DNA from 3 places in the Cytobacillus gottheilii genome. Region 1 is predicted to be linked to each of the others. Evidence: a T-box and tRNA genes for the amino acid it is inferred to sense, from the RefSeq annotation. Region 1 holds a T-box; the other regions hold tRNA genes.
What was found. A T-box is a leader RNA that pairs with one kind of tRNA and senses whether it is charged. The one in region 1 lies ahead of argS (arginine--tRNA ligase), so its partner is inferred to be a tRNA-Arg.
Positions count from the first base shown of each region.

Region 2: it has a tRNA-Arg gene. The T-box ahead of argS (arginine--tRNA ligase) is inferred to sense a tRNA for this amino acid. The anticodon was not compared.
Region 3: it has a tRNA-Arg gene. The T-box ahead of argS (arginine--tRNA ligase) is inferred to sense a tRNA for this amino acid. The anticodon was not compared.

Region 1 is NZ_CP071709.1:336,494-343,430, forward strand. Features, by position in the region: gene J1899_RS01790 (sulfite exporter TauE/SafE family protein) at 92-955, shown strand; partial or broken gene argS (arginine--tRNA ligase) at 957-2,639, opposite strand; T-box leader at 2,701-2,916, opposite strand; gene J1899_RS01800 (FtsW/RodA/SpoVE family cell cycle protein) at 2,949-4,124, opposite strand; gene mgtE (magnesium transporter) at 5,107-6,465, opposite strand; gene J1899_RS01810 (hypothetical protein) at 6,866-6,937, shown strand, end outside.
Region 2 is NZ_CP071709.1:3,914,261-3,921,197, forward strand. Features, by position in the region: gene J1899_RS19515 (sugar-binding transcriptional regulator) at 1-1,013, opposite strand, end outside; gene J1899_RS19520 (glutaredoxin family protein) at 1,223-1,462, opposite strand; gene rpoN (RNA polymerase factor sigma-54) at 1,476-2,807, opposite strand; cyclic di-GMP riboswitch class I at 2,984-3,078, shown strand; gene J1899_RS19530 (hypothetical protein) at 3,201-3,398, opposite strand; tRNA gene J1899_RS19535 (tRNA-Arg) at 3,473-3,544, shown strand; gene clpP (ATP-dependent Clp endopeptidase proteolytic subunit ClpP) at 4,273-4,869, shown strand; gene J1899_RS19545 (HPr family phosphocarrier protein) at 5,028-5,285, opposite strand; gene whiA (DNA-binding protein WhiA) at 5,310-6,260, opposite strand; gene J1899_RS19555 (gluconeogenesis factor YvcK family protein) at 6,317-6,937, opposite strand, start outside.
Region 3 is NZ_CP071709.1:1,707,759-1,714,695, forward strand. Features, by position in the region: gene J1899_RS08500 (B12-binding domain-containing radical SAM protein) at 1-852, opposite strand, end outside; gene J1899_RS08505 (hypothetical protein) at 1,057-1,650, opposite strand; gene J1899_RS08510 (hypothetical protein) at 1,735-2,199, opposite strand; partial or broken gene J1899_RS08515 (M23 family metallopeptidase) at 2,442-2,849, shown strand; gene J1899_RS08520 (vWA domain-containing protein) at 3,220-3,891, opposite strand; tRNA gene J1899_RS08525 (tRNA-Arg) at 4,410-4,483, opposite strand; gene J1899_RS08530 (acyltransferase family protein) at 4,611-5,651, opposite strand; gene J1899_RS08535 (methyl-accepting chemotaxis protein) at 5,945-6,937, shown strand, end outside.

The DNA.
Region 1 (6,937 bases):
TCATCATATGCTTGTTCAAACGGAGTTAGACATGTCATTTTGGCAGGTGTACAATGTTGGGAGTATATGTTTCTAAGCAGAGGGTGATATCGTGGAATACTTTTTCTTTTTTTTATTAGGTGTTTTAGTAAGTGTCATGTCGGGCTTTTTTGGGATCGGCGGGGGGTTTATTTTAACACCATTTTTAATGCTGATTGGGTATGAACCAGTTGAAGCGATAACGACGAGCTTGTTATTTACGATAGGAAGCTCTCTTTCGGGGATCGTTGCCCATTTAAGGATGAAAAATATCTATTGGAAGGAAGGTTTGCTGCTGGGAATTAGCGGCATGGCGGCAACACAGATTGCTAAGCCATTCGTTCTGTTCCTTGAGGAACGCGGCTATGATGAATGGGTCATCCCAATGCTGTATATTGTCATGCTTTCCTACTTCTCCGTACAAATGCTGAAAAAAGAGAAAGCAGTTCAAAAGGGGATGCAGAAACGTTCACCTGGAATTGGAAAAGTATTAATCATTGGTTTTGGAGCAGGTTTAGTTTCTACAACCCTCGGTGTAGGGGGAGGCTTTATTATTGTTCCATTAAGCGTTGCTTTCCTAGGATTTCCGTCTAAAAAAGCGGTGGGCACCAGTTTATTTGCTGTCTTATTCATTGTTTCATCCGGTTTTGTCTCGTATTCCTTTGATGTTCAGATTGACTTGCTCGTAGGTTTAATCTTAGTAGCAGGCGGTCTAATCGGCTCACAATTTGGAGCCCGTTTAACCAATTTCTTTGCAAACGGGGAAATTACCCGCCTATTAGGAGTATTGTATGTATCTACTGTTATTAGTGTCATCATGAAGCTAGTAAACTTCAATACAGCAGGTTTGGCGATTACCGCACTTTTCTTGCTGAGCTTTTTTGTGATTGCCTTTGTGAGAGTGCGCAGCAAGAAAAAAACAGCAGGAGAGCAGTAAGTTACATTTTTTCTGGAGCTTCCATCCCGAGGATTTTCATACCGTTGGAAAGAGTTATGGTAACGGCTTTAACAAGGGCAAGTCTGGATGGAAGCAAATCATCATTTTCCAGAATGTGAACTTTACTGTAGTATTTGTTAAAGTTTTTGCTGATTTCTAAAAGATGTTTTGCCAGAATAGCAGGGGAGTGCAATTCATAGGCCTGCAGAATTTTGGCAGGATACATGTTGATGCTTTTTAGTACTTCCCAGCTGGCAGAATCAGAAAGTCCAATCACAGAAGCTGGTTCTGCGGATGATTTGCGCAGAATGGAGAATGCCCGAGCGTTCGTGTAATGTAAGTAAGGACCTGTTTCGCCTTCAAAGGTCAGCATATCTTTTAGAGAAAACTCGATAGAATTCATCCGGTCATTTTTAAGATCATGAAAAAGAATGGCGCCAACTCCGACCGCTTTAGCAATTTCTTTTTTGTTCTCCAGGTCAGGATTTTTGTTATCTATGTTTATTTCAGCCAGTTTAATTGCCTCAAGAACGACCTCTTCAAGAAGAATGACTTTTCCTTTTCTCGTCGACATTTTTTGTCCGTCTTTTAAATATAAACCAAATGGGATATGAAAAAGATCATTTGCCCAGTGGCAGCCCAGCTTTTTTATGACTTGTTTAACTTGCTTAAAATGAACCGACTGTTCCTGGCCAACAATATATAAAGCATGATCAAATTGATATTGAGTTTTGCGATACAAGGCTGCTGCAATATCTCTTGTTGCATACAATGTGGCACCGTCCGATTTTTTTATTAAGCAGGGAGGGAGCCCATTGTCTAAATAAACAACCTCGGCACCTTCAGAGTCCGATAGTAATCCCTTGTCCCTTAGCGCTGAAACCGCGTCCTCCATTTTATCGTTATAAAAGGCTTCCCCCTGATATAAATCAAAGGAGATATTTAATAGTTTGTAAATGCGCTGAAACTCTGTCAGTGATTCATCTCTAAACCATTTCCACAGTTTTTCTGCTTCTTGATCTCCATCTTCTAATTTCTTAAAAGAACGTCTTGCTTCTGCTGTAAGTTCTGTATCGTTTTTTTCTTCTTCATGAAAGCGGACATATAATTTAAAAAGCTCTTGAATGGGCTGCTTTTCGATTTCTGAAGGGACTCCTCATTTTTTGTAAGCAGTAATGAGTTTTCCAAACTGTGTTCCCCAATCCCCGATATAGTTGATTCGTACCGTTTGATATCCGCATGCTTCTGCAAGGTTGGCCAGGGCATTGCCGATGACCGTAGAACGTAAATGTCCCATTGAAAATGGCTTGGCAATATTGGGAGAAGAGTAATCCAGTAAGGCGGTTTTGTTTTGCCCGGATTGATTGGTGCCGTATAAGCTGTTCTGTTTGAGAACATCTTCTAAAATATGTGAAGATGCTGCTTCTTTGGAAAAAAAGACATTCAGATATGGCCCAACTGCATTAGCCTGATGGATTAGAGAACCTTGAAGCTCCAAAGCAGCTTTTTGTGCAATTTCAGCGGGGTTTTTTCGCAATGCTTTAGCTAGTTGAAAACATGGAAAGGCTAAGTCTCCATGCAGCGGGTTTTTTGGAGTTTCAATAAGTGCTTCAATTTGGTCCAGTGACATATGATCATGAAAATGAACGTTTAATGCAGAACTAAATATTTTTTTGAAATCAATCATACGAGCTGCCTCCTTAAGATTAAATTTTTTTTTAAAAATAAAAAAGCCCGTCTCTAAAAATAGAGACGAGTTTGAAAGACCCGCGGTACCACTCTGATTGTCCAATAGGACCCCTTGAATATACATGTCTTAACGGTCATCACCGCCAGAGCCTACTGATTTTTCAGCGCTGGACTCAGAAGTGCGTTTCGAATAAAGGCTGCCAACAGGCTCACACCATCCCTGTCTCGCTTTGGTAAACACAGTATCCTACTCTCTTCGTCATTGATTTTAATATTAATACCGTATTATACGTGATTGTAAAATTTAGTCAACATAATTTTTCCCAGAGGAGAACATGTAATTTTTCTGGTGAAATCTCATTCCAAAGACAAGTCCCATTGCCATCATATTCCCCATAATCGAACTTCCTCCGTAACTGATAAAAGGAAGTGGAATCCCCGTAATTGGAAGTACTTGGATGGTCATCCCTATATTCTGGAAGACATGAAAGGTGATCATGCCAATAATGCCGACACAAATATACGTATTAAAAGGATCGGCAGCTTCTAATGCTGTCTTCGTTAAATGATAGATCAGCAAAAAGAACAATCCAATGACGATACTGGCGCCGATAAAACCATATTCTTCCCCAATGACACTAAAAATAAAATCGGTATGGACATCGGGAATATACACTTGCCGATCATAAAAGCCTTTTCCGGATAGAAGACCAGAGCCGATTGCATGCAGGGAATTATATAACTGCAAGCCATCTCCCTGACGGTGGCCAACGGGATCTAACCAGGCATAAATGCGATACATCTGATACGTATCAACGTATTTCTCAAGGTATTGTGGCGCCTGAATCACAAGATATAAAATACCGGCAACAGCTGCGCTTCCAAGAGTGATAATCGGAAGAATCAGCTTCCACGTAATTCCGGAAACGAGAATAATCCCAGTCATGATCGCCAAAATAACAAGCGCTGTCCCTAAATCCTCGACCACAATTAATGCAAATGGAATAAAGGTCAAACCGCCGATTTTTAAAAGGAGCAATAAATCCGTTTGAAACGTTTTGGCCACAAACTTTTTATGATGGCCCACGGTTACTTTAGCTAATGCAATAATTAAAAAGATCTTAAAGAATTCAGAAGGCTGGACAGAACCCAAGAATTTTATTTGGTACCATAGTGTTGCTCCTTTTCTCTCCTCAGCAAGCCATTCTGGAGCAACGAACAAACCAGCCTGCAGAATGAACCCAAACCCAAACAAATACCAGGCAAGCTTCTTTACCTGTTCTGTATCAAAGTACATCACAATAGCTAAGATGATGGTCCCGGCAACATAATTTTTAACTTGGGCGAGAGCGAAATTGACATTATATTGAGAAGTTGATTGCCCGCTGTATATAGCAACACAACTAATGATAAAAAATAAAAACAGCAGCAAGCTTAAATTCCAATCAAAACGTTCTGCAATCCTGTTTTGCCGATTCATTAATAACACCCAGTTCCCTTTTATCATCTCTATATCTCTATGATTATCTCGGTGCCAGCAGTCCAAATTAAACATTATTTTCCTTTAGACTAACAAAGCAGAGATCGTCATTCAATACAATCTTGGTAACATTAAAAATAATAATCTATCAGTATAGACGAAAATGGGGTTAGGATAGTTTCCTTTTTAAATAGAAATGACAAAATGGTTTAAAACAGGTATAGGGAGAAGGGGGAATTCCCGAAAGAGAGGGCGGGTGAGGATTTGGGGAAATAGAACGGCAAAGCAATTCCCGAAAGAGAAGGCGAGTGTCAGTTTGAGGAAATAGAACGGCAGAGTAACTCCCGAAAGAGAAGGCGAGTGTCGGTTTGGGGAAATAGAACGGCAAAGTAATTCCCGAAAGAGAGGGCGAGTGTCAATTTGAGGAAATGGAACGGCAAAGTAATTCCCGAAAGAGAAGGCGAGAGTCAGTTCGGGGAAATAGAACGGCAAAGTAATTCCCGAAAGAGAGGGCGGGTGAGGATTTGGGGAAATAGAACGGCAAAGTAATTCCCGAAAGAGAAGGCGAGAGTCAGTTCGGGGAAATAGAACGGCAAAGTAATTCCCGAAAGAGAGGGCGGGTGAGGATTTGGGGAAATAGAACGGCAAAGTAATTCCCGAAAGAGAGGGCGAGTGCCGGTTTGGGGAAATAGAACGGCAGAGTAACTCCCGAAAGAGAGGGCGAGTGCCGGTTTGGGGAAATAGAACGGCAGAGTAATTCCCGAAAGAGAGGGCGAGTGCCGGTTTGGGGAAATAGAACCACTGAGTCATTCCGATCGCGATAGTGCTCCCTATTCAGGGAAGTTGAGTCACCGAATAACCCCAAAAACAGTTAAAGTGTCAAAGCAAACCATGCTATTCGAGGTTTAGGCCGGCAGAGATAGGGGATTGTTCAAATATAGTAAAAAACCCCTTGATATCAAGGATATCAAAGGGATATGTTTTACGTTAAATAGCTAATAAACATGGTGGCAATGCCAAAATACGTTATTAGTGAAAAGATGTCATTTAATGTGGTGATCAGCGGGCCAGATGCGATCGCTGGGTCGATGTTAAGACGGTAAAGGATCAGCGGAATAACGGCGCCGGCTAATGTTCCAATAATGAGAGTTAAGAATAAAGAAACACCGACAACAAGGCCTAATACCGCATTTCCTTGCCAAAAATAAGCAATAAGAGAAATTAAAATACCGCAGGTTAATCCAATCAAAAGTCCTACAAAAAATTCACGAAGGATAAGCTTTGTGACAACTTTTTTATTAATATCATTTGAAATAAGTCCGCGAACAACAACTGCAAGTGATTGTGTGCCAGTGTTCCCTGTCATGCCTGAAATCATCGGCATAAAGAAGGTTAATGCGACTACCTGCTCAAGTGTTTGTTCATAACCGCTAATAATTCCTCCTGAGAGAATGCCGATGAACAGAAGCAGGATCAGCCATGGTAACCGCCGATAGGCAGCAACAAATGCTTTTGTATCAAAGTCAATGGATTTACCAGAAGCGGAAAGCTTTTCAATGTCTTCATTTGCTTCCTGGATGACAACGTCGATTAAGTCATCGACTGTTGCTATTCCCATTAATACATTTTCTTCATTTACAACTGGAATAGCAAGGAAGTCGTATCTCTCAACCATTCGTGCAACCTCTTCCTGGTCGGTTGTGACGGTAGCGGCAATCACACGTTCATACATGACATCGCTGATTTTTTCATGCGGTTCAGCAATCAGTAAATCACGGTAAGACACAACACCAACAAGCTTGCGGTGCTGATCTATTACATAGAGGTAGTTAATCGTTTCAGCATATTCAGCAAAGATTTTCAGCTTTTCGACTGCCTCTTTAACACTATAGTAATCGCGGATCCAAACAAAACGGTTTGTCATGATTCGGCCGGCAGTTTCTGGAGGATAATTCATAATATCTTGTACAATTTGAGACTCGCTTTTTTTCATGCCGGAAAGAAGCGAAGCGATTTTTTCAGGTGATAACTCGTCTAGCAGCAATGCGAGATCATCGTTATCCATCTCATCAAGTACTTTACCTGTCCGTTCTTTCCCTATCTTATTCAGTACCTCCAGCTGCTTTTCCTTGTTCAGTTCTTCCAGCAAATCAGCTAGCCTATCCACGGATAAGAACAATAGGAAACGAGGCTGATGCTTTTCGGGAAGGTTTTCGTAGAGCTGCGCTATATCATACGGCTGCAGTTCATCTAGAATTACGTCGAAATCCTTCTTTTTGTTTTCTTTTAACGTTTTAATAATATAAAGTGTGATTTGATTTTCGGTCATGTTTTGGATCAAAATCGTCACGCCCCTTTCTGCAAGAAATTATTAGAGTATAACATATCTTCGCCTGCTTTTATTCTGTTTACATTATAAGAAATAAAAGAGTTGTATGGAATGCCGGCAACCGCTTACCTAAAAAAGAATTTTAAATCAGAATTGTAATATTTTTTTAATAAGCAATTTTAGTACCTTTTTGCTAAAATGAAGGTAATTGTAATTAGGTATTTCCAAATTTAAACAAGTTTCTTATGTGTATTGTATGCTAATAAATAGAAGTAGTGCGATCATATGTATGTGACCTGTTTTAAATATACCCATTAAGAAGGCTGCTGAAGCTTGGTGTTTGAAATCTATCATTTTGCCACTATGAATACAAAGCGGTATTCGTATTTTTATTTACCCGGGGGTTACATGTATGAAGAAGAAAAATCAGGATATTCGGGATCTCGTTTATATTTTGTTAAATGAACAAGAGCAATATGTGATG
Region 2 (6,937 bases), 950 kb from region 1:
AACAACTGATTTGCTGCACCTTCATCCGTGATCAAAATAGTGGATTTCGGAGCTCTTTTCATATAAGCAGCAATGGCTTTTGCCTTTGAGCCTCCACCGGCAACAGCTAGGACATGCTGAATAGCAGTCAAGTCTGCGAGCTGCAGGCCAACCGTTTGAATTTTATGAACGATCTCACCGGTTTCATTGAAATAATAACCAAACGCTTCGCCCACTGCATTAGCTGCAATAAGCTTTTCCACATTCTCACTGCTAGTTTTACGGCGTTCCGCCATTGTAATAGCATCTCCAATTCCGTGGAGAACCATGCATGCAGACTTAATCAAATGAAGAACTTCAGTAAAGTTTGGATCCTTAATCATGGACTCATACATTTCCTTGCTCACTTCGTCTGGCGCATACAAGACTCGATGTTTTGAATCTGTGTTTTCCGCCATTTGTGAACATATTGTATTTGCCTGATTTTTGACATCCTCCCCAATACCGCCTCTAGCCGGTACAAACAGCCATTCCTGATCAGGTTTCGTTGGCGTCAGCATTTTTGCCACAGTTGACATGGTTGTTCCACCAGTCACACCGATGATATTCTCTCCATGCAAAGAGGATTTCATCCATTGTGCTGTTGCTCTGCCGAGTTCATTTTTAACCCAAGGAGCTTCGTCCGCGTTTCCGGAAACGATAATAGCTCTTTGGATGCCCAATTTATCGGCCAGCTGCTGTTCCATTTTCACTATACCCGAAATTTCTCTCATTATGCTGCGAAGTTCGACAAGTAATTTTCGACCATCTTCCGTAACGCTCATTCCTAAGCTGGCAACGGTAATCAAGTCCTGTGTTTTCAGGAAATCTACTTCACTGCGAAGTACTCGCTCAGTAAGCCCTAGACTCACTGCCAAGCTCCTTCTGCCCACAGGCTGCATTTGGTTTATGTACTCAAGAATATGGTAGCGTTTCTGCATAACAGCAAGCAAATCTGGCAATAATTTTTTCTGAATATCAATTAGTGAGTACATCTCGCAGCTCCTTACAATCACCTGTTGGTCAATTTTAGTCCCGCATAGACATATTATGTCCCACCGACTGAAAAAAAAATCACGCTTGCTACAATTTGAATTTTAGCAAGAATGATTCTCGAATGCAACTAATATTGTCTTATTTTAAAGCCTATTTTTTTAGAAATAAATTCAGTGGCAATTTTTGTTATAGCAGCTGCAGCTTCTGCCTATTTAACTAGAGCTTCCTCTACTGTAAAACGATCCACTTGGCCATACTGAATCTCTTCTCCATCGACATGGACAACTGGAATCATTAAGCCGTATCGTTCGGTCAGCTCATCACGATCATCAATATCATATTCAATATATTGAAAGTTGAATTCTTCTTTTAATTCCATAATGATTTGTTTCGCTTTATCGCATAGTGGACATTTATTTCGAGTATATAAGGTTAACGTTTTATTCACGGATAGCCTCCTTTCAATCATATCTTTTTCGTTTTGAAGAGGACAGAATTCCCAGCTGCTCACGATATTTAGCTGCTGTCCTTCGTGAAATGACAAAGCCAGACTCTGTTTTCAGCAAATTGGCAATCTCCTGATCTGAAAGTGGTTTTTGTTTATTTTCTGAGGAGATAAGCTTGTGAATCGCCGCTTTTGCCTCTTCAGATGACGCATCAGCATTGCCTGCCGTCTTAATCATACTTACAAAAAAGGTACGCAGTTCAAATGTTCCAAACGGAGTCTGCATATATTTCCCTCTAACCGCCCTGCTCACAGTTGATTCATGGATTTCAAGTTCATCCGCAATTTCCTTCATCGTCATCGGCTTTATAAAAGCCGGCCCCTTTTGAAAAAATTGCGGCTGGCGCTCTGCGATCTTTTTTGTAACTTTTAAAATTGTTTCTTTCCTTTGTTCAATTGAGCGTTTAATCCATTGGTAATCCTGCTGCCGGTTCTGCAGGTAACGTCCCACCTGCTGATCACCTGCACTAAGAAGTTTCTTTGCATATCCTTCATTATAGGAAATACTAGGTATGCTTTCATCATAAAGCTGGACGTGTAGTCCATTTTGTTCTGAATACACGATGACATCAGGTATGATATATGCTGGCTTTTCGGAGGCAAAGCTTGCTCCCGGTTTCGGATTTAACGTTTGCACCAGATCATAGACTGCTTGAATTTCCTTTATATCTGCTTTGATTTCCTTCGCTAATGGTTTCCACTTTTTATCTGCAAACAGCTGAAACTGCTGGCGGATAATTTCTTCAGCCATTTCGTTGACTGGCACAAGACGCTCCAGCTGCAATAATAAACATTCCTGCAAACTGCGCGCACCAATCCCTGCCGGTTCTAAATGCTGCAGGAGGTCGAGCTGTTCTTCAACAGTTTCTGCTTCAGCTCCATAAAGCTGAGCAACCTGCGGCAAATCGATATTATATAAGTAACCGTTTTCATCAAGGCTATATATAAAATGAAGAATGATTTTTTTCTCCGGTTCTGTCAGATGGGTCGGAAGCTGCTGAATCAGATAATCATCCAATTGCTGAACACTAACAGCAAGCTGTTCAATCCAATTCTCTTTATCTTGATTTTGTTTAAGCTTTGATTTTTTTATTTGCTGTGCACGGGGATCCATTGTTTTCACAAAGTTTGAGTTTAGTTCCATCAGGGGATTTTCCAAAGCCTTCTCTTCCAGGAAGGCAGTGAGCTCCTGGGAATTAAACTGCAATAGCTCAATAGACTGCTTTAGCTCTTGAGTCATCGCTAACTTCAAGGTTTGCTGCTGCCATAAACCTACTTTTAAATCCATACTGCTTCCCCCTTCACTCCTATTTTACCGTAAGATGAATGATTATTGTATGGAGAAATTCTGTTAGCAGAAAAGCACTTAAAAACGGTTTAACTCTAAGTCTGCAATAGTTGCCTTTATTTCTATTTTGTTACAAATCAAAATTTTTAAATGATTTATCTTTCATTTTATGGTATTATTCCATTGGGCAAATTTTACGAAAGTAAAAGACGCAAAGCCACGGGCCTAAAGTATGTGCTTGTACACATGCCATGGCAGCCGGGTTGCATATAAGTCGATCATTCCTTTTTAATTTGCCTAATACAACTTTAAGAAGGGTGAACAATGATTTTTCCAACAGTACTCAGCAAAGACAAAGAAACTAGACACGTCGTCAAGGACCAGCACACATGCTTATGCGGACACAAGTACAATGTCTTTACGACTTTCACCAAGAACGATTTCAAGAAGATTCAGTTCAGAAAGAATGAAGTTATCACCTGTCGAGCATGCCGATCCATCATTGAATGATGGACCGGCATTTTTGATTTCTGCCACTTTCTTTCGGCTCAATTCCAGCAAACTCGTAGACACGCTAAAAGATTGTTGCATTGTTGATCATATTATCCTATAATTAGTATTCGTAACGCTTAAGGAATTGGAGCGTTTACAGCACTTGATACTCTGCCCTCGTGGTGCAACGGATAGCACGTAAGATTCCGGTTCTTGAGATGGGGGTTCGATTCCCTCCGAGGGTGTAAAACACATGATTAACAAAGGTTTTTCGGTGGTTTTGGCAATTGTCTGTCCGACTTTTGTCCAACTACTTCGAAAAACCTTTGTTTTTTGTTCTTTTTTTAGTATTTAACACTCTCATAGAACCGAATGGTTAGGTAATCTATCTAATCATTCGGTTTTTTTATGATTATAAGATATATTTTATTAACATGAGTGAAATGGAGCGGAGGACACTCGACTCCTGTGGGCAATAGAGGAAAAGGTGAGACCCCGGAGGAGCTTGCTCCGAGGAGGCTCAGCTTCCTCCCCACGGAAAGCGAGGGTCCGCAGCGCAAAGGAACGGACTTGTTTAAATACCCAAATCAAGAAATTGAATATTCGTGTTTTAGAAAGATTAATTACGTTTTTTTTGTCTCAGCCTCTTTAAAGACCGCATACTTAATCTACGGTTACTTTATTCCTTACTCCCAAAATATACCCACGTTCAACAGCCACATATAATAAAGCAATTTTTTATTTTCCCACAAGGTGTTAAAAATATGCAGGTTGGGTAAAATATAAAGTGGAATGTTCACAAAAAGTATTTAGAAATAGGTCAATCAAAATCTGTCGAACGATTTCGCTTCCCTGAAGGTGCGATTCTTTTGACCTTTATTGACCATTAGTGTATGATGAAACTACATAAAAATGGTGTATGTCTTACAGAATGAAGTCTGCACTATCCCTTAATTTTAAAGGAGGAATTAGAATGAATTTAATCCCTACAGTTATCGAACAAACAAACCGCGGGGAACGTGCTTATGATATTTACTCCCGCCTTTTAAAAGACCGTATTATTATGCTTGGCAGTGCAATCGATGATAATGTTGCCAACTCAATTGTAGCTCAATTGCTATTCTTAGAGGCTGAAAATCCTGAGAAAGATATTACATTATACATCAACTCTCCAGGCGGAAGCATCACGGCTGGTATGGCGATTTACGATACAATGCAATACATCAAGCCAAGCGTTTCTACAATCTGCACAGGTATGGCTGCTTCAATGGGTGCCTTCCTTCTTGCTGCCGGTGAAAAAGGAAAACGCTTTGCACTTCCAAACAGTGAAGTAATGATTCACCAGCCACTTGGCGGTGCTCAAGGGCAGGCAACTGAAATTGAAATTGCTGCAAAACGGATTCTTTTCCTTCGCGAAAAATTAAATACGATTCTTGCAGAGCGCACTGGTCAGCCGCTTGAAGTGATTGCAAAGGATACAGATCGCGATAACTTTATGACAGCTGAAAGAGCATTAGAGTACGGCTTGATCGACAAAATCATTTCCCGCAATCCAAACGAAGCAAAATAATGTTTCAGAGTGAGGCACTAACATGTGCCTCACTTTTTTTGTTCCTCAAATTAGATTCATAAATAGGCAGCTGAGTGAATCTACTCCTCTGCTGCTAGTTATATTTTTGGAATACAAAATGCAAAAAGGACACATTCCAAAGAATGTGCCCTTTCTTTCTATTGTTCTTGTTGAATGTATTTAGCCAATTGCTCTAGCGCTTCTTGTTCATCACTGCCGCTTGCCATTAATGTGATTGTGGCACCCGTGCTGACAGCCAGGCTCATTAAGCCCATTATACTTTTCGCATTTACCTTTTTTCCATCTCGTTCTAAGAAAATATCAGATGAAAAACGATTTGCTTCCTGAACGAATAATGCCGCTGGCCGTGCCTGTAAGCCTGTTTTTAATTTTACCTCAACCTGTTTCTCCACCATAAAAATCAATCCTCCTATTGCTCGCTACTGGGGGATTGTAATATCACCCGCTTTTAGCTTTTCTGCAATTTCATCAATTTTACGAAGTCGGTGATTAATGCCTGATTTGCTGATATTTCCGCCAGACACCATTTCCCCAAGCTCTTTTAAAGTTACATCCTGATAAGCTACACGCAGTTCTGCAATTTCCCGTAATTTATCTGGAAGGATTTGCAGCCCTACCGTTTGTTCAATATATTTTATGTTTTCGACTTGGCGCAGTGCTGCACCAATCGTTTTGTTCAAGTTCGCAGTTTCACAATTTACAAGACGGTTAACCGAGTTTCGCATATCACGGACAATCCTGATATCCTCAAACCGCAGCAAAGCAGCATGAGCGCCAATAATATTTAAGAATTCGGTTATTTTTTCTGCTTCTTTTAAATACGTAATAAAGCCTTTTTTTCGTTCCAGTGTTTTGCTATTTAAGCCAAATGTGTTCATAAGCTCGCATAATGCATCATTGTGTTCCTTATATAAAGAGGCAATTTCAAGGTGATACGACGATGTTTCCGGATTGTTGACAGAACCGCCGGCAAGAAAAGCTCCGCGAAGGTAAGAACGCTTACAGCATTTCTTTTTTACAAGCTCCTGGGCGATATCATGTGTAAAAACAAAGCCTTCACTTAAGATCTTTAAATCATCCAGGATTGTACTTGCCCCTTCAGCAAGACGGACAATATAGACATTGTTTTTCTTTAATCTCATTTTTTTACGAACAAGTAGCTCTACCTGAACACTATAATTCTTTTTAATTAGCGTATAGATTCTTCTGGCAATCGCTGCATTTTCCGTCTGTATGTCAACAACCAATTTACGATTGGAAAAGGATAAGGAGCCATTCATCCGGATTAAGGCAGAGAGTTCTGATATACTGCAGCAGTCCTTTGTTTCAATATTGGTAAGTTCTTTTTTTGTTTCTGAAGCGAAAGACATTCCTTCACCCCCTACCTGGCACAATGTTTTAGATTCAAACATTGGCACTGTATATACTACGCTTCAAAACGCTTTTTGGTTTCAGCTAAAAGCAAATGATAAAGAATATCTGCCACTTCCTGTGTATCATGGCGGATGATTCCGCCTTCATAGCTGACGATCTCACCTGGTATTACCTCAAGTCCCAACTCATGAAGCCGATCTACATCGTAAAAAACAGGCTTCGCCATTTCTTCAATATATTTTTCCTGCACGTGTGCCGGTATATTCTCCTTGTTAACGAGAATGGTATTCATAAATGCTGCATTCATATGATCATATATGGCTTTAACATGATCACTTGCTGTGTAATTATGAGTTTCACCAGCCTGAGTCATTAAGTTGCATATATAAACTTTTTTTGCTCGTGAACGGCGCACCTCATTGCCAAGCTTCGGCACAAGCAGATTAGGCAGGATGCTTGTATATAAACTGCCTGGACCAATAATAATCATATCCGCCTGTCTTATAGCATGGACCGATTCAGGCAAAGGGTGGATTTGCTCAGGCTCAAGAAAAACCCTCTTAATCTTTTTCCCAGAGTACGGAATTTTGGACTCACCTGACACAATCGTGCCGTCCTCCATCTCTGCTTTCAAAATCACACTCTGATTAGCCGCAGGAAGCACTTTGCCTCG
Region 3 (6,937 bases), 1.4 Mb from region 1:
TTCAAATCGGAATAAACCTGGAGGAGCTTCCTTGTTCAAGAATTCAATGACTTCTGGACGCATGATATCTGCCGTGATTTCAAACTGAAAAACAGTTCCAGGCAAATGCTCATCAATTAAAAACTGGAACATTTCCATTGCGTAGCTTCTGCTGATATTAAATGTTCTGTCAACAAATTTAATTGTTTTAGCACCATTTTGCATTAAATAACGGATATCATCTTTTATTTTTTCGCGATCAAAATAGCGAACACCAACCTCAATAGAAGAGAGACAGAATTGGCAGCTAAATGGACAGCCTCTGCTTGTTTCAATATAAATGACCCGTTTCGAAAGATCTTTTTGGTCTTCTTCAAAACGGAAGGGAGAAGGAAGTGTTTTTAAATCCAGCTTGTTTCGCTGCGGATTGATTTTGACCTTGCCATCTTTTCTAAATGCAATGCCAAACACATTTTCCAGCTGCAGATCCTCATGCAGTTCTTTCAGTAGCTGTTTAAATGTTTCTTCTCCTTCACCAAGAACAATATAATCAAATTCATTAACGTTTTCCATCCAATGTAAAACATCATATGAAACCTCTGGACCGCCAACAATGATTTGAATTTCAGGATCTATTTTCTTCAAAATTTTAACCACTTTAATGGTTTCTTCAATATTCCATATATAGCAGCTGAAACCAATGATTTTCGGCTTTTTGGAAATCAGATCAGTAACAATATTCATAACTGGATCTTTAATGGTATATTCAGTGATCTCAACTGGATACTCAGGCTCAGCATATGCCTTTAAATATCGGATCGCAATGTTTGTATGAATATATTTTGCATTTAAGGTTGTAAGAATTGTTTTCATCAAGAGTATCTCCTTATATAGCGTATCAGCATCTTATTATATAGGATTATTGAACGGAAATACAGGAGAGGCGAAAGGGAAAGATATATTGAAAGGCTGGAAAATACTGTTATACCAAGGGAATTACAGAATTAAATCATCAATGTTAAGGTGAATTGAAATATTTAATGTATTTCATTTTCCTTCGAAAGGACGGGTTCTAACTTATTCATGCTGGGCATCTGTTGTCTCATTATTAAATTTCTTTTCCATCCACAAAAATACATTTGTCAAAAATTTTGCGATCGTAATGACCAATAGATAGGCAAGAAAGAGGTGAAAATAATTAGTGTTGCCATAAAGCCTAATAAGCCCTAAAGCAACAAGAATCGGTTTAAATACAAATGCAAGAAATGCTGAAGTTATACCCATATAAAGAATATAATTTTTTTGATGATTTACGACCCATTGGTAGACTAGCATAAATGTAACAGGGACTAAACTTGAATCAAGTGATATACCTGGAAGCATAGGGATGACAGGGAAGGGATAATTTAAAAAACCGGAATTTTTAGTGTATAAATCAACATACCCAAAAATGACATGAACACTATAACCATAAAACCCCATTAGGAAGATTTGGTTCTTATCTATTTTAAAAAATAAAATGATAAGTGGAACGATTAATATAGAAACCATTAACCAATATTCAAAGGATGTATATAGTGAGAATTCTAACCAATAATCATTTAATGCTTTTTGTGCCTGTTCGCCCATTTTTACGATTTGATCAAATTGCTTTATTTGATTTTCCGCCATAATAGGATCTCCTTAGTGAGTATTAAACTAAGTATATTTTGTTATTGATTTTGAGAAATATTCATAGAAATGCATTTTTTACAGTTAATCGATTAAGTAAAACGATTTAACAGAGGGGAGAAAGGTAAACATAATAATGAAAAATCCTAGGAGGATATAGAAGATATGAATAAATTCAACAGACTGCATGATTAATATTTGTACCATAATCCATATGATTAACATTAATCCAATATAGCAAGAGAAATTCCACGATCCGTGCATTGACTTATAGATACTAAGCTTTTCAAATGCTTTTATAGGTTTTTTTGTGCTTAGAAAAAGTGCAGTTATTATAGGGAGAATACCAAATCCACTAAATAAGATTAGTCCAGGTAAGAAGTAATTCTGAAAAGGACTGTTTTGCAGTATTTCAAGGGGCAAGGATAAAATTGAGCCGTCAGGAAAGATAAGCAGTGCACCACCACCGATAAGAGCGCCAACTGCTAAAAAAATGTGCAAACTTATTAATAAATAACACGCAAATGATTTACGATGTCCCAACTTCATTTAATCATCTCCATTTAATTATGGTATTAAAATCATTTTATAATATGGAATATGAGTCAGAAGCTTTAAAATCGACGTATTTGTGAAGATTATAAAATTTGAAGCATGATCTCCTTTCAGCAGTTATTATAGCTTCTAGTTGCATGAACTAGTCTGAGAGAAAGTGTACAAACTGGAATGAAATAGCAAAGGTTGTCCACACGGGCAGGTCTATCAAAGAATATCTTACTATTAGGTAGGTGATTTTTATGTTTATTTATCCAACAACAGTAAGAAGAATTACTTCTGGATTTAGACCGCCAAACAGAACCAATCATCATGGGGTTGACTTTGCAGATTCTGGAACTCATGAGATCGTTGCAGCAGCTGCTGGGACTGTTACAAGATCATATAGGTCACCAAGTTACGGGGAATGTATCATTCTGCGGCACACTGTAAATGGAGAAATATGGGAAACATTATATGCTCATATGCTAAAAGGCAGCAGAAAAGCAGTTCAAGGGGAAACGGTTAAACAGGGACAGGTAATAGGAATTATGGGGAACACAGGACAGTCGACTGGGCAGCATTTACATTTTGAACTGCATAGAGGGACATGGAACGCAGCGAAGTCGAATGCAGTCAATCCATTAGATTATCTGCAGGAAGGGCAAAATGCTACTGCAAATGAAAGGAAGTTATCCGGAATGATACCAAACTGGGCAGACTGGCAGTGGAAAGAAGCGGCATCCATTTATAAAAGAGCACGCGAGAATCAAATTCTCTCATCAGATCAATGGGAAAAGAAAGCAGCTGCTAAAAACCTCACCTTTGATGAAATAGAGTATCTGAATTTAGTGCTGAATGGAAGAAGATTATAGGAGTTATATAAATAAGTTAAGACAATCAACTTTACCGATTGGCAGGGCTGATTGTCTTAGTTTGTTCTTATTAGATATACATTCGCTGCTTAAAATGTATGATCTATCTTTATTTGTTGTCATATTTTATATTAACACTGCTTGTCTAATAGTTTAGCAGTTATGAACGCAAGATTTTCTTTTCTTTTGCTTCTTTAATCCAAAGCGGAAATTCATTCAATAATTGGTCATATAATTCTTCATCAGATACATGTTCCAGATTACTCAAATGAAAGAAATTCGCATTATCAACAACTCTTCCCTCCATCGTATCCAATTTTTTCAATACATCAAAATTAGAATCTCCAATTCCGATGAACTGCCAGAAAATTGGCTGAACAGATGATTCTACGATAAACTTCTTAATACCGGGCTTACAGCCTCCATCGTTTATAAATACTAAGAAAACAGGATCATCGCCTGGTTCTTCATTTATATATTTTTGGATGACATCTTCCATGACTTTTGGTTCGTCGTTTCTGCCGAACTTATGGACTGAGTCATTTGCTAGGATCTGCTGATTAACATAATCTGCAAAATCTTCTTCTGTTACAGCTGGTAATCTGGTGAACTCGTTGTCATAAACCCACACATCTAATGCCCCATCGTCATCAAACTGACTGGCAACAGCCAAAACGCGTTCGACGGCTTCCTGAACAACTCCTTCACGGTATAATCTTCGCATAGAGCCAGAAATATCTAAAACAAGGCCAACTCTTGCCACAACACCTTTAAGATTCTTTTTCTCTAAAACGATTCCAGCTGCTTTCTTTTTTAATGAGATCGTGCTCAACATAAATCCCTCCATTTTTCTTATTAGACTTTCAAGAAGCTGCATAATAGTAATTAGGCTCTGTAGCTAGTTTAGATTAGATGAGAATGCAGTTTAGTCTCTTTAAGCTCTTAGAAGCTTGTCTCAATGGTGAATTTTCTTTATTATAACGTAAAAAAGCACTTGTGTTGATATTAAAACTTCCAGATTTAGAAAGATTAAGAATGTTTTAGGATAATAATTATTATGAAGTATTTTTACTTAAAGGCAGGGTAATTGTGTGAATGAAAATACTTAGGAAGATGTTGTGAAGGTGATTAATATTGTGCAGTATCCATTAAAGTTGTCCAGTTTTATTGTTCAAGATTCACTATCACTGAAAGGTAGTATTGGTGGGGATCTTGTATAGCCATAAAATTGAACATGTTTTTGTACATACCCCAATCCGACCCCAATTATAAAGCAGAGAACGTTTGCTTCAAAAACAAAACAGCCGTCAAACCCAATAACACCAAGGGTTCACGGCTGTTTCAATTTAGCGTCCCAGATAGGAATCGAACCTACGACCTACAGCTTAGGAGGCTGTCGCTCTATCCTGCTGAGCTACTGGGACGTGGTATGTAACATAAGCGTCGATTATTTATTATAAAATGGCAGGGAGGTGCTGGTCAAACGAAATACTCACTCACACAGAATTATAAAAGGGCTGAGTTTATAGAGAGAAACTCAGCCCCAAATTATTAATTAAATCGTTTGTTCCGATAAAATTTAAGCATTGCAGTAAGCCGGACCTTTAACGTATGCAGTTTGGCGGTTTTAAGCTCAATCAGAGGCTGTGTCAGGGCGGTTGCAAGCCCGCTTGACAGCAATAAAGTCAGCAGCAGTGAGATACTGGCGAGCATGAGGAATTGCTCAGGCTCGTTAAAGTAATTCTGCAGGTCGCTTTCTCTAAAGAGCCTAACGATAAAGCCATGCAATAAATACACATATAAGGTGTTTTTGCCGAGTCTAGTAAAGAAGTATTGTCCATTTGGCACGCATGCAAGAAAGCTAAAAACCATAAGAAAACTTAGTAGATAGAATCCAAGTCTGGTTAGAAGTGCAGTAAACGAAGCTGCACCCATTTCTGCATATGGTTTGCTTCCGAGCAGCCATTGATAGTTAATGTCTGGATACAGGTAAAAAAGTGCTGTTGCAATTGCAAATATACCTATTGCAGAAGCTCTTGCTGATGGTCTCATTAAAAGAGCCAAATGCTCTTTCTTAAGAAAGTAACCTGCTAAAAATAAAGGAAAAAATACAAAGGTTCTTGATAAGCTTAAATAGTTGGAAACCCAATCCACATAGCCGATTGCCAATCCAATGAACAAAGCGGCTGTAATGGCATAGGCGGGTTTAAACTTAGAAAACAATAAGAGCATTATATTCCAGCAGAATAAGGAAATGAGAAACCACAGGGACCAATGCGGATTGAATGGATCCATATCAATGGACGGCCTGTTGTACAGATAATAATAAAACAGCGAATAGATGCCTTGAAAAAGCAAATAAGGCAGAATTAACTTCTTGGCAATTTTTTGTATATAGCCTTTTTCATAATATCCTTTTGCAAAAAAGCCTGAAACGAGAATAAATGCAGGCATGTGAAAGGAATAAATCACTTTATATACTGTAAAGATTGTTTCATTATCTTCAATAAAAGAGCGGAGCAGATGTCCAAATACAACGAAGAAAATTAAAATAAACTTCGCGTTATCAAAGTAGAAATTTCTTTTTTCCATAAATCCTCCTCTATTAAAGACCCCCTAAAAACCAATATTTATTTACCCAAACTAACACGATATAAACAGACAGAGTAGCGGTAAATCCAAGTTGTATTACTAGTTTTATCCAATGTATAGGTGTATGTACCCATTTTGTTAATTGTTTGTAAAGTAATAATATTGTTTTTGTTAAAACTATTCTTCAAAAGGTGAATCTTATGGATTATAATGAATTTATATAATAGTAAAAATGTTATATAAATATAGTTCTATTGGCATAGTAGTTCGGAGACGACCAGGAGGGGAATGTGGTGAAAGGACTAAAAGGTTCTAAAAAGAAAGTAAAGAAGAAAATGGAAAAAAAACGCGGTGAAAAAATTACGGAGCAAATGCAAAAAGTAATGAGCTCCAATTGGTGGAAAAAGTTAAAGCTGGGTCAGAAATATGGCGTGGTTTTATTCACAACAATCGGGCTTTTTACTGCCTCAACGATCATTACGTTTGTTCTTTTAACCTTAGCAGGCTCTAAAATGAATACGGTTGAAGAAGCTGGCGAAAGAGCAGTCAATATTTCTGAAGTTACAACCGTTTTTCATCGACAAGGGAGTACCATTGGAAATTATATTATTGATAGTAACCCTAAGCATCTTACAACTTTTTCAGAACTCTCAACAGAATTGGATCAGCAAGCGGAGGTTATTTCACCGCTGTTGACGGAAAAACGCAATAAGGAACTATTCAATCAAGTGATACAAAACAACGAAACTATTACTTCCGCATTTCTAGATGAAATTGAACCAGCAGTGAAACAGATGAATGTGCGTGAATACCGCCTTGGTAAATTGCAGGTTGATAATCTAATTGCAGATACTGTGACCCTTTTGGATGAGTTAAATGAAAACTTACATACACAGCAAGCAAATGCCATTTCAGCGGCAAAGGGAAGCTTAACGCTAACTTTAATTGTATTAGGAATCTCTATTGTTGTTTCTGCTTTTCTGGCAATCTCAAGTCTCATAATGATTGGAAAAATCATTTCCAGAAAGCTCGGACAAATTGTCCATGTTTCCAATGAAATTGCTGCAGGGAATTTAAATGTGCAATCATTGGAATATGACGGCCAAGACGAGATTGCAGAATTAAGCCAGGCAACAAACATTATGAAGGATAATCTGCAGAACATCATCAAAGAAATTACTTCGGTCTCCCAGTATGTAACAGATCGCAGCGGAGAACTAAATACGGCTGCCGGTGAAGTGAAAGCCGCTTCTCAGCAGGTGGCATCAACTATGCAGGAGCTCTCA